Regions from separate parts of the Agrobacterium sp. NPDC058088 genome, predicted to be linked through region 2. Evidence: predicted binding sites of a transcription regulator. Region 2 holds the regulator's gene; each other region holds the start of a gene.
What was found. Region 2 encodes LexA, which represses DNA repair genes until DNA is damaged. Its sites were predicted from a motif close to TGTTCNNNNTGTGTTCNG; they were not measured.
Positions count from the first base shown of each region.

Region 1 (3,136 bases), on a different contig from region 2:
ATTTACACCGCTCATGCCCACACACCGCTCACAGCTGGAGTCCATCACCGCCACCTGAAACGATGGCCATATTGCAAAATCACTGGCTTTTATCGTCCGTATCCAGCCCTGTCCAGCCATGGAGACCGGTGAAGGCGCACCGACAAAGAAAAAGGACCATGCGACGGGAAATCACACGGCCCAATTCATTTCAATCAGCTCATTTCAGAAAAGCGGCCAGACGTTCGATGTCCGGGCCTTCTTGCATATCAGCCTTCGTCACCGTCACCGTCGCTGTCGCCGGCATCCGGACCACCATTCTGCAGGAACCGGTCAGCGATCAGACCGGCATTCTGGCGCAGCGCCAGTTCGATCTCGTTTGCCGTATCCGGATTGTCGCGCAGGAAGGTCTTGGCGTTTTCACGCCCCTGCCCCAGACGCTGGCTGTTATAGGAGAACCAGGCACCGGACTTTTCAACGATACCGGCTTTTACGCCAAGGTCGACAAGTTCACCGGTCTTGGAAACACCTTCGCCATACATGATGTCGAATTCCACCTGCTTGAAGGGCGGCGCCATCTTGTTCTTGACGACCTTGACGCGGGTCTGGTTGCCGACAACCTCTTCGCGTTCCTTGACCGCGCCGATACGGCGGATGTCGAGGCGAACCGAGGCGTAGAACTTGAGCGCGTTACCGCCGGTCGTCGTTTCGGGCGAACCGAACATGACGCCGATCTTCATACGGATCTGGTTGATGAAGATGACCATGCACTTCGACTTCGAGATCGAAGCGGTCAGCTTGCGCAGCGCCTGGCTCATCAGGCGGGCCTGAAGACCCGGCAGGCTGTCGCCCATCTCGCCTTCAATTTCCGCCCGCGGCGTCAGCGCCGCAACGGAGTCGACCACGAGCACGTCAACCGCGCCGGAACGCACCAGCGTATCGGTGATTTCAAGCGCCTGCTCGCCCGTATCCGGCTGCGAGATCAGAAGACCCTGCAGATCAACGCCAAGCTTGCGGGCATAGACCGGATCAAGCGCATGTTCGGCATCAACGAAGGCGCAGATGCCGCCCTTCTTCTGGGCTTCCGCAATGGTCTGCAGCGCCAGCGTCGTTTTACCCGAGCTTTCCGGACCATAAATTTCAATGATGCGCCCCTTCGGCAGACCGCCGATGCCGAGCGCGATATCCAAGCTGAGTGACCCCGTCGAAACGGTTTCCACTTCAACCACATTTTCATTGGAACCGAGCTTCATGATCGATCCCTTGCCGAACGACCGTTCGATCTGGGAGAGCGCCGCTTCCAGTGCCTTGCTTTTATCCACCGATTTATCCTCTACGAGACGCAAAGAATTTTGTGCCATCCGAACCACCTTTAGGTTATTGAAGCCGCACAGGCAATGTAGCAGTATGGGAACGGTATGTACTCTATTTGTTCTCATTTCACAAGGCTGAGCCAGCATATTGAAAACAAATAGTGATAAGTCGTTTGTTCTGCTTTCGTTTTTCTGTGCGCGGCCCCTTGCCGTCAACCGGAGGCGAGATCAGGAAGACGTCAGTTTAGGCCGAATCGTCCGGCCTGACCATCCGCCAAAGAGGGAAACGCAAGCGTGAAGAAAATACTCGTTCTGGGCGGCGCGCACATCGACAGGCGCGGCATGATCGAGACTGAAACGGCACCCGGCGCCAGCAACCCAGGCTCGTGGATGGAGGAGGCAGGCGGCGGTGGTTTCAACGCCGCGCGCAACCTTTCCCGGCTTGGCTTTCAAGTCCGCATCATCGCCCCGCGGGGCGGCGACGTGACAGGCGAAGCGGTGGCGGAGGCTGCGCGGCAGGCAGGCGTCGAGGACACGCCGTTCACCTTCCTCGACCGGCGCACGCCAAGCTACACCGCCATTCTGGAGCGTGACGGCAATCTCGTCATCGCGCTTGCCGATATGGACCTCTACAAGCTCTTCACGCCGCGCCGCCTCAAGATACGCGCCGTGCGCGAGGCGATAACGGCGAGCGATATCCTGCTCTGCGACGCCAACCTGCCCGAGGATACGCTGACGGCGCTCGGACTCGTTGCCCGCGCCTGCGAGAAGCCGCTGGCAGCCATAGCGATTTCGCCGGCGAAGGCGGTGAAGCTGAAACCGGCGCTCGGCGATATCGACATCCTCTTCATGAACGAGGCGGAAGCGCGCGCGCTCACCGGCGAGACGGCGGCTGACGTTCGTGAATGGCCAGATATTCTGCGCAAGGCTGGGCTTTCCGGCGGCGTGGTCACCCGCGGAGCAAGCGAAGTCGTGGCCTTCAACGAAACGGAAAAAGCGATCCTCCACCCGCCCCTCATCCGCGAGGTGAAGGACGTCACCGGCGCCGGGGATGCCATGGCTTCCGGTTATCTCGCTGCCATTGCCGAGGGAAAAACAATTAGGGAGGCGCTGAGACAGGGGGCCGCGGCAGCGGCCATTACCGTGCAGTCACCCTTTGCCACCTCACATGAGCTATCAAAAGACAGTGTCGAGGCCATGTTGGGGCTTGTTCCCCAGGCTGAAATACTGGCATGAACCGCTTTTAAGAACTGGAACAATGTAAATGACCCGCCCCATCTCCCCTCTCCTGCCCATCGTCTATTCTCAGGAAGTCGCCGCCGCCAAGCAGCGCGGTGCGCCGATTGTCGCGCTCGAATCGACCATCATCACCCATGGCATGCCCTATCCCGGCAATATCGAGATGGCGGAAAGCGTCGAGCAGATCATCCGTGATCAGGGCGCGGTTCCGGCCACCATCGCCGTCATTCACGGCACGCTGCATATCGGCCTCGAGAAGGATCAGCTCGAGGCACTGGCGCAGACCACGGATGCCATGAAGGTCTCGCGCGCCGATATCGCCTTTGCGATCGCCGAGCGCCGCACGGGCGCGACGACGGTTGCCGCGACCATGATCGCCGCTGCTCGCGCCGGCATCCGCGTTTTCGCGACCGGCGGCATTGGCGGCGTGCACAAGGGTGCGGAAGAGACCTTCGACATCTCCGCGGATTTGACCGAGCTTGCCAAGACCGGAGTGATCGTCGTCTGCGCCGGCGCCAAGGCGATCCTTGATATCCCGAAGACACTCGAAGTCCTCGAAACCAACGGCGTACCCGTCGTCACCTTCGGTTCGGAAGAATTCCCGG
Region 1 is NZ_JBHVSU010000001.1:669,690-672,825, reverse strand. Features, by position in the region: gene alaS (alanine--tRNA ligase) at 1-15, opposite strand, end outside; gene recA (recombinase RecA) at 249-1,340, opposite strand; gene ACFVTJ_RS03305 (carbohydrate kinase family protein) at 1,587-2,528, shown strand; gene ACFVTJ_RS03300 (pseudouridine-5'-phosphate glycosidase) at 2,557-3,136, shown strand, end outside.
Region 1: recA (recombinase RecA) is a predicted target of LexA. The motif match lies at 1,399-1,416, and genes of this name have one in related genera.

Region 2 (3,136 bases):
CTGACGGCTGAGGAAGGCTGGAATTTGCAAGACATCCACCACCTCGGAAACGATGGCGCATTGTTCTTCGGTGTGAATGTCGGTCAAAACAGGAAAGCCGAACTCCTTCTTGAGATCGGCGAAAACCTGCATCGCACTCTCAAGGCCAATGCCGCGCTTGCCGGAAAGCGAGGTGCGGTTGGCCTTATCGAAGGAGGACTTATAAACAAGTCCGATTCCCAGCTTGTCGCAAAGCTCCTTCAGCACGCCAGCAATCATGAAGGCATGCTCGCGGCTTTCCATCTGGCACGGACCGGCGATCAGCGAAAAGCGCTCGGCATTGGAGAAGGAAACCTTGCTGGCGCCATCGCCGGCGGTGACTTTGAGATTGTTCGTAACGCTCATCATTTTTCCTCGAAGGCGAAGGCAACGCCCTGACCGGGTGCGGCGGGCACCACCAGACGGCCGCCCGCTTTTGCGCAGAACACGCCATTAGCAGCAAGCACCGCTTCTGTCACGGCAAGATCGTCGGCAGAAAAGACGACGCCCATGCCATGCAATCCGACGTCGCTCCCGGCAGAAAGTCCTAAGGCCAGTCCGCCCAAGTCAGCTTTTTGGGTTAGCCTCACGCGGGCATTGCCGGCAACAAAAACCATGTCTCCACCCGAAGACACCCTACCCTCACAGCCCAACACAGTTTCGATCAGGTGCACCGCCTTCGTGTCGCCACCTGAAAACAGGATAATTTCGCTAAGGCCTGAGACACTGTTGGCGTGACGCTCCAGCGCCGCGCGGTCTCCCGGCAGGGCGCGCAGCCGCTGGCAACTAAAGAGGAAGAAATCCGCCGCCGAACCGCTTGCCGCGAAGGCGAGACGGAAGGCCGCCTCGCTCTGCGATCCGTCTGGCATCCGCACGGGGCGTGAAAAATGGAATACATCGCCAGCCGACACGTCCGACGTCACAAACCTCTCATGGTCTGCAAGGGCATCCTCGGTTTTGGCCACGAGAGCCGAAAAGCCCTCCTGCCCGACTTTTTGCCTGAAGGCCCTGTCCCTGCCTGTGAACACATCGCCGCCGTCCGCAGATGCGTTATATTTAGCCGGATCAGCAATCGCGAGTGGCTCAAGATAGGTATCGTCTTTGAAAAAGACACAGGCATTTCGGGTTCCGAACGGATGCAAAGCTTCCGGTGCGACCGTAAATCCAAGGCTGACAAGGCGCTTTACGGCAATGCCGAGATCTTCCACTGGCAGAACGAGATGATCGATGCGATGTGATTTCATCATGGCCTGTTTTCCTGCGCTGGCACCCCGCCCAAGCATACCTGGACGATTTGGACGTCAGAAGAGCACAATCAGGCGCCATGAAGCAAATCATCAAAACAACAGATAGCAGGTTCACGAAATTTTAGGGGATTGCAGAACACATATGGAACATATAGTGTTCGTTCTGTATTTGTTTCGCGACTTCAACGACGATTCTCAAGGGTGTTTTCCTCATGCTCACGCGCAAACAGCAGGAATTGCTTCTCTTCATTCATGAAAGAATGAAAGAGTCCGGCGTGCCGCCCTCCTTCGATGAAATGAAGGACGCACTCGATCTTGCTTCGAAATCCGGTATTCACCGGCTGATTACCGCACTCGAAGAGCGCGGATTCATTCGCCGGCTACCCAACAGGGCGCGAGCGCTCGAAGTCATCAAGTTGCCTGAGGCTTACACGCCGGGCGCAAGGCCGCAGCGCGGCTTTTCGCCGAGCGTCATCGAGGGAAGTCTCGGAAAACCGAAGGAGCCGGAACCCGCCCCCGCCCCTAAGGCGCCCGCCAACGATTTCGCAGGTGCCGCCACCGTTCCCGTCATGGGCCGCATCGCTGCCGGTGTGCCGATTTCTGCCATCCAGAACAATACCCACGATGTGGCTGTGCCGGTGGATATGCTGGGGTCGGGCGAACATTACGCGCTTGAGGTCAAAGGCGATTCGATGATCGAGGCCGGGATTTTTGACGGCGACACCGTCATCATCCGCAACGGCAACACCGCCAATCCGGGCGATATTGTCGTGGCGCTGGTGGATGATGAAGAGGCCACGCTGAAGCGCTTTCGCCGCAAGGGTGCGTCCATTGCGCTGGAAGCGGCAAACCCGGCCTATGAGACCCGCATTTTCGGACCGGATCGGGTGAAAATTCAGGGCAAGCTGGTGGGATTGATCCGCCGTTACCATTGATGTGGTGACATCGCGCAGAGTCCCTGTCGCGATGGGGCCGTCATAAAAATGGTGCTCCCCTATGAAGTGTCGACTTCTGGGAAAGACTTGGTTTGCCGATGCAGGAACATGCGCGTCATCTGGCCGATGGCGCGTCATTTTTTGAGAATCAATCCTCGCTTTGTTTCCCTGACGCCGCAGGCATAGAGTTGGCTTAACGCGTAAACTCAATCGGCCTTCTGCTTCGCTCAGCATTGTCGCAAGTGCTTTCTGTCTCCAAGCGGTGAGATCGACAGAACTCTTTTCTGTCACCCTCGCTTCCCATTCATCAATGCGGCTTATGGGAGCCATGGATTATTTGCGATATTCCAGAGCGCCTTCGCAGGTGTAGAAATGCGCGTCCTATCGGGGAAAAACGCCATGTACGATCTTTATATTGCCAACAAGAACTATTCCTCATGGTCGTTGCGACCCTGGGTTTTGATGCGCACGCTTGGCATCGCCTTTGATGAAAAACTCATTCCCTTCGGCGAAGGTGTTTCCTTCTCCACATTTTCGCCGACCGGCAAGGTGCCATGCCTTGTCGACGAGGGAGTGACAGTTTGGGAATCACTGTCGATCGCCGAATATCTGGCCGAGAGGCATCAGGGCGTCTGGGCGAGCGACAAGCAGGCGCGGGCCTGGTCACGCTCGGCGGCGAGCGAAATGCATGCGGGATTTTTCTCACTGCGCAATCTCTACCCCATGTCGGTCGGTATCCGGGTAAGACCAAAAGCTGGCGATGCCGGGCTTGCGGCCGATATAAAGCGCATCGATGCGTTGTGGAGTGAAGGTCTCACCAGATTCGGCGGACCTTTTCTCGCCGGTCAGAAATTCACGGCGGTCGACGCCTTCTTCTGCCCGGTGGCGTTCCGTTTCCAGACCTATGGCGCCGATCTTTCGCCGGCAGCGAAAGCC
Region 2 is NZ_JBHVSU010000002.1:923,374-926,509, reverse strand. Features, by position in the region: gene kdsA (3-deoxy-8-phosphooctulonate synthase) at 1-384, opposite strand, end outside; gene ACFVTJ_RS09875 (VOC family protein) at 384-1,265, opposite strand; gene lexA (transcriptional repressor LexA) at 1,478-2,200, shown strand; gene ACFVTJ_RS09865 (glutathione S-transferase family protein) at 2,600-3,136, shown strand, end outside.

Region 3 (3,136 bases), on a different contig from region 2:
TGACAACGACCACGAATAGAACCCAGCTCCATCCAGAAGATTTTCAACCAAGCTTCTAGGCGGCGTTTCCATGCCGGTCCGCTCCCTCTCGCGTTGCTCTATTGAAGAGCATGCAATCCGCTTTACTAATAAAATGCAAGGTTGTTTCATAGTTGATCTGCAACGCCGTCACCATCGTTCTTTGCAATTGAGCTGCCAGGATCGGCGGACCGCGTGGCTTCGAATTGGCGGTCGGGCACTTCACTTTAATCACATAGTGACGAAGGCAGATTTTCTGGTCAAAAACCCAAGCCGAGTTGCGACGGTTCCTCGTCTTCGGCTTCCCTTTCATTGGTGAGCGACGACAGCGTTACACCGAGGAGCCGAACCGGTCGCTTGAACGGATAGACACCGGCGAGAAGGGCATTGGCCGCGTCGAGGATGTTTTCGACGCCCGAATAGGGGAGGGCAATTGTCTTGCTCCGCGTCGCCTGGGTGAAATCGGAATATTTGATCTTCACTGTCACCGTCTTGCCGCTGAATCCCTTGGCCTCGCAGTAGCCCCAGACCTTTTCCGCAAGCGGCCGGAGCTCTTTCGTCGCGAGCTCGAGGTCGTCAATGTCCGCGGTAAACGTATCTTCCGCGCCGACAGACTTTCGCACTCGATCCGGCCTGACCTGCCGCTCATCGATGCCCCGGGCAATGCCATAAAAGTACGGACCGGACTTTCCGAAATGCTCGACCAAAAAAGGCAAGGACTTTGCCTTCAGATCCGCACCTGTCTCGATCCCCAGCCGCTGCATCTTTTCCGCTGTCGCCGGGCCGACGCCATGGAATTTCTTGACGGCGAGCTGTTCGACAAAGGCTGGACCGTTCTTCGGCGTGATCACCGCCTGGCCGTTCGGTTTGTTCAGATCGGACGCCATTTTTGCGAGGAACTTGTTGTATGAAATCCCGGCCGAAGCGTTCAGTCCTGTCACCTCCTTGATCCTGGCCCTGATTTCCAGAGCAATCTCCGTGGCGACAGGCATATGCTTCAGATTTTCGGTAACGTCGAGATAGGCCTCGTCGAGCGACAAGGGTTCGATGATCGGCGTGTAGTCCGCAAAAATCTCACGGATCTGTTGCGAGACGGCGCGATAGACTTCAAACCTGGGCTTCACGAAGATCAGATCGGGGCATTTTCGCGCCGCCGTGACTGACGGCATGGCCGAGCGCACGCCGAATTCCCGCGCCTCGTAGCTTGCTGCTGCGACGACGCCACGGGCAGCCGCTCCGCCAACAGCCAAGGGTTTGCCACGAAGCTCCGGGTTGTCGCGCTGCTCGACCGACGCGTAGAAGGCATCCATGTCCACATGGATGATTTTTCTGACGGTTGAGACGGAGGCGAGATCCATTGCGATTAAGAGTCTCTGGTGAAACGAAACGGGAACATAGCATCTTCCGGCGCGGCATCCAAGTGCCAGCGATATTTGGTCGATCGACTGAGGGAAATTAGTCGCTTCTTCAGGCATTCAGTCATCAACTCAAGTGAATTGCAGCTTGCCAAACTGGATGCTGGATCGCATCTTGACCGATAGGCCGCAGGCGCGATCCGATAGTTGTAGCTATAAGAGGACTGCCAATGGAAGTAACGCCGCCGCTGCGAGACAACACAAAGAACGACCAACCGCCCGCAACCGTCGCGGCAGTGATCCTGGCTGCCGGAAAAGCCAGCCGCATGGGTGAGGGCGGAGGCCATAAGCTGCTGGCCGAATTCGATGGAGAGCCGCTAGTGCGCCGTGCCGCGAAAATAGCGCTCTCCGCCGATGTGGACTTCGTCATCGTTGTGACCGGTCACCGTCGGTATGAAATAGAGGCAGCACTTCTGGGGCTGGAGGTAACCACCATCTGCAATCCCGACTATGCATCCGGCATGGCGAGCTCGCTGATCGCGGGATATTCAGCCGCAGCAGCGCGTGGTGCCGATGGCGCTCTCGTCATGCTTGCGGATATGCCCGGGGTGACGGTCGGCGACCTCAACGCCCTGATCTCCTCTTTCCGCCAGCATTCGGGGCAAGCGATCATTCGCGCGGTTTCGCGGGGCAAACGTGGAAATCCGGTCATCCTTCCGAAGTCACTCAGCGATTTCATCATGCGGCTTGAAGGCGATGTCGGGGCGCGGCACCTCGTAGAGACGTCGGGGACCCCGGTCATCGATTTGGATATCGGCGATGCGGCCCGTCTGGATGTTGATACGCCCGAGGAGGTTCTCGCGGCCGGAGGCGTTTTGAAAGGATAAGGTCCGTGGCGGGCCCGAGCAAGCAGCCGGATATCTTCAATGCATCTGGTGCGCGCTGGGTGGGAGACCACATTGCTTCATTGGATCGGGACACGTTGCGGACGGCTCATCCTCCGTCGCATTTTGTTAACACCAAGCCACAGGCATCATTTTGAGGTCGAGGCCCTATATAGGGCCTCGACATTTCGGCGAATGGTTTCTACCCGGGTGAAACACCAGGAAGATTGCCGCCGCCAATGGCGTCAGTCGAGCTCAACCATCAGCTTGTCCAGGGTGATGGGCAGGTCGCGAACACGAACTCCTGTCGCATTATAAACCGCATTGGCAACCGCCGCACCAACCCCCGTTATCCCGATTTCTCCTATACCCCGTGCGCCCATCGGGGCCTGCGGGTCGGGCTTGTTGGTATAAAGGATTTCGATTGACGGTACATCCATCTGGACCGGCACGTGGTAATCGGCCAGCGAGGCGTTGACGACACGGCCTGTCCGCTCATCGAAGTTGGTTTCTTCCGTGAGAGCAAGACCGATTCCCATGATGATCCCGCCCTTGAACTGGCTGGTCGCCATTTTGTGGTTCAATATCTGACCAGCATCGAAGGACCCTAAGAAGCGCGAAACACGCGTCTCCCCTGTGAGAGCACTAACGCGTACCTCGCAGAACTGGGCGCCGTAGGAATGCATGGAAAAGGCTTCCATTTCGGCTGGTGCAGGTGCTTCCGCCTCGCAAACGAGCTCTTCTCGCCCCGCCCTTTGGAGGATCGATTGGTAGCTCTCAAACCGGCTATTGTCGCTGACGTGCGACAGCCCACCGTCTCTCGGTTCGACTTCGAGAAGCGACAGTCCGGCAAGCGGTGAGTCATTGCCGGCAAGCTTG
Region 3 is NZ_JBHVSU010000006.1:25,004-28,139, reverse strand. Features, by position in the region: gene ACFVTJ_RS16925 (PAS domain-containing protein) at 1-72, opposite strand, end outside; gene dinB (DNA polymerase IV) at 279-1,376, opposite strand; gene ACFVTJ_RS16915 (NTP transferase domain-containing protein) at 1,604-2,260, shown strand; gene ACFVTJ_RS16910 (xanthine dehydrogenase family protein molybdopterin-binding subunit) at 2,503-3,136, opposite strand, start outside.
Region 3: dinB (DNA polymerase IV) is a predicted target of LexA. The motif match lies at 1,396-1,413, and genes of this name have one in related genera.

Region 4 (3,136 bases), on a different contig from region 2:
GAGGAGAAGCGCGATGCTGGACGTGGTAGTTGCAGGTGGCGGATATGTCGGTCTTTCCGCTGCTGTGGCAATCAAGCAGGCTGCTCCGCACCTCAATGTACAGGTGATTGAAGCCGCCCCTGATGATGTCTGGAAGAAGGACGTCCGCGCCTCCGCCGTCATTGCGGCGGCCACGCGCATGCTCGATGTTTTTGGCATATGGAACGAGATCGAGCCGGAGGCGCAGCCGATCCACAAGATGATCGTCACTGATTCGAAGACCGCCGATCCCGTCCGACCGGTCTTTCTCACCTTTGACGGCGCCGTGGAGGAAGGCAGGCCTTTCGCCCATATGGTTCCGAACGTTGCGATGGTGGGCGCGCTACGCGGTCTTTGCGAGCGTCTTGGTATTGAAATCCGTCACGGTCTCAGCGTTTCCGGTTTTGCCGTGGGGCCGCAATCGACAGTCATCACCCTTTCCGACGGTTCATCGCTGGAAGCGCGATTGCTCATTGCCTGCGACGGTGTTCGCTCGGCTCTGCGGGATATGGCTGGCATCAAGACGGTGCATTGGGCCTATGACCAGTCCGGTATCGTCACGACCGTGGAACACGAACGGCCGCATGAGGGGTGCGCGGAAGAGCATTTCCTTCCATCCGGCCCCTTTGCCATCCTGCCATTGAAGGGAAACCGCTCCTCGCTTGTCTGGACCGAGCGCACGGCCGATGCCGACAGGTTGGTCGCCTCCGACGATCTTGTATTCGAGGAAGAGCTGGAGCGCCGGTTTGGCCACAAGCTTGGTCCCGTCCGTCCCGTCGGTCCCCGGCGCGCCTTTCCGCTGGGGCTAACGCTGGCGCGCTCCTTCGTCGCGCCACGGTTTGCGCTTGCCGGCGACGCGGCGCACGGCATTCACCCGATCTCCGGACAGGGCCTCAATCTCGGCTTCAAGGATGTGGCGGCACTTGCCGAAACCGTGGTCGAGGCAGACCGTCTCGGTCTTGATATCGGCTCTCTCAATGTGCTCGAGCGATATCAATCCTGGCGGCGTTTCGACACGTTGCGCATGGGTGTAACGACGGATGTCCTGAACCGGCTTTTCTCCAACGATGTTGGCCCCATTCGCATCATGCGCGATTTCGGTCTCGGAGTTGTTGATCGTTTGCCGGGTCTCAAGTCCTATTTCATCGGTCAGGCCGCTGGCACGACGGATGCGAATGCGCCACGCCTTCTTGCTGGCGAGGCGCTTTGACCGAAACCCTTCACCAAGGGGTGAACATCACCCTCTGCAATTGCCGCTTGACAGTCCATTACGGTATTTCCCGATAGTGGAAAGCTGAATCCGGGCAAGGACTTACCCGGATTCACAATCTGGTATGCGTCGCGAATTCTCCAACCAGATGTTGCGGAGAACAAAAACAGAATCGCAACGAGTCAGCGATTCGTATTCGATTCGTTCGCAGACTGTTCCGTAACCGAATCGATTGCATTTTTGCCGGATTCTTTTTGGCGCCTCAAGTATCAGAATATTAATGGAAAATTCGCCTGATAAACCCACTTCCGCTACTTTGCGGGCGAGGCCTATTGCCTTTGTCGGCGGGCGTTGCCATGTGTGGTGCGTGTGCGGCCCTCATCAGGAATGGCGGGCGGTACAGCAAGCAGATGAAGTCGATTCGCGGATGCTACGTTGAATTTTCGCCCCATGATCCTGAGCGGCCGCGGTGTCACGGCCGTTCTCGGCCCCACCAATACCGGCAAGACCCATTACGCGATCGAGCGTATGGTCGCGCATGGCAGCGGTGTCATTGGCCTGCCGCTGCGTCTGCTGGCGCGGGAGGTCTATACCCGTCTGGTCGAAAAGGTGGGCGCGCCCAATGTGGCGCTGATAACAGGCGAAGAAAAAATTGCGCCTCCCAAGGCCAAATATTCCGTATGCACGGTCGAAGCCATGCCGCGCGAGACGATGGCCGCTTTCGTCGCGATCGATGAGGTGCAACTTGCCGGCGATCTTGAACGTGGCCATATCTTCACCGATAGGGTGCTTCATCTGCGCGGGCGGGAGGAAACGCTCCTGCTCGGCGCTGGCACGATGCGCCCTATCCTCGAAAAGCTGTTGCCGGGAATTACAGTGGTGGAGCGGCCGCGCCTGTCGCAGCTTTTTTATGCCGGCCAGAAGAAAATCACCCGCCTGCCGCAGCGAACCGCGATTGTCGCCTTTTCCGCAGACGAGGTTTATGCCATCGCCGAGCTCGTCCGGCGTCAACGCGGTGGTGCGGCCGTGGTGCTGGGCGCGCTTTCGCCGCGCACGCGCAATGCGCAGGTGGGTCTCTACCAGTCGGGCGATGTAGAATATCTTGTCGCGACTGATGCCATCGGCATGGGCCTCAACCTCGATGTCGATCACGTCGCCTTCGCGCAGGACCGCAAATTCGACGGTTACCAGTTCCGAAATCTCAATCCCGGTGAAATCGGCCAGATTGCCGGCCGCGCTGGCCGCCATCTTCGCGATGGTACGTTTGGCGTGACGGGGCGTGTCGATCCGTTCGACGACGAATTGGTGGAGCGGATCGAAACCCACCAGTTCGACGCGGTGAAGGTGCTGCAATGGCGAACGAAAAATTTCGATTTTTCCTCCATCGCCAATCTGCGCGCGAGCCTTGACGCCGCGCCGACGATCCAAGGGCTTTCGCGCGCTCTGCCGGCTATCGACCAGCAAGCGCTTGAATATCTGTCGCGGTATCCTGAAATCATCGACGTGACCACGACGGATGTGCGGGTAGAAAAACTCTGGGAAGCCTGCGCGCTGCCCGATTATCGCCGCATCGCCCCCGCACAGCATGCAGACCTCATTTCCACGCTCTATTTCGATCTCGTCAAGCGCGGGGCGGTGAACGAGGATTTCATGGCCGAGCAGGTGCGCCGCGCCGACCGCACGGATGGAGAAATCGATACCTTGTCTGCGAGGATTGCGCAGATCAGAACATGGACTTATGTATCGAACCGCCCAGGATGGCTTGCCGATCCGACACACTGGCAAGAAAAGACGCGGGAAATCGAGGATCGATTGTCCGATGCGCTACATGAAAGGTTGACGAAACGCTTTGTTGATCGCAGGACATCTGTGCTCATGAGGCGCCTGAGAGAGAATGCGATGCTTGAA
Region 4 is NZ_JBHVSU010000011.1:37,993-41,128, reverse strand. Features, by position in the region: gene ACFVTJ_RS21880 (ubiquinone biosynthesis hydroxylase) at 1-1,228, shown strand, start outside; gene ACFVTJ_RS21875 (helicase-related protein) at 1,679-3,136, shown strand, end outside.
Region 4: ACFVTJ_RS21875 (helicase-related protein) is a predicted target of LexA. The motif match lies at 1,431-1,448, and genes of this name have one in related genera.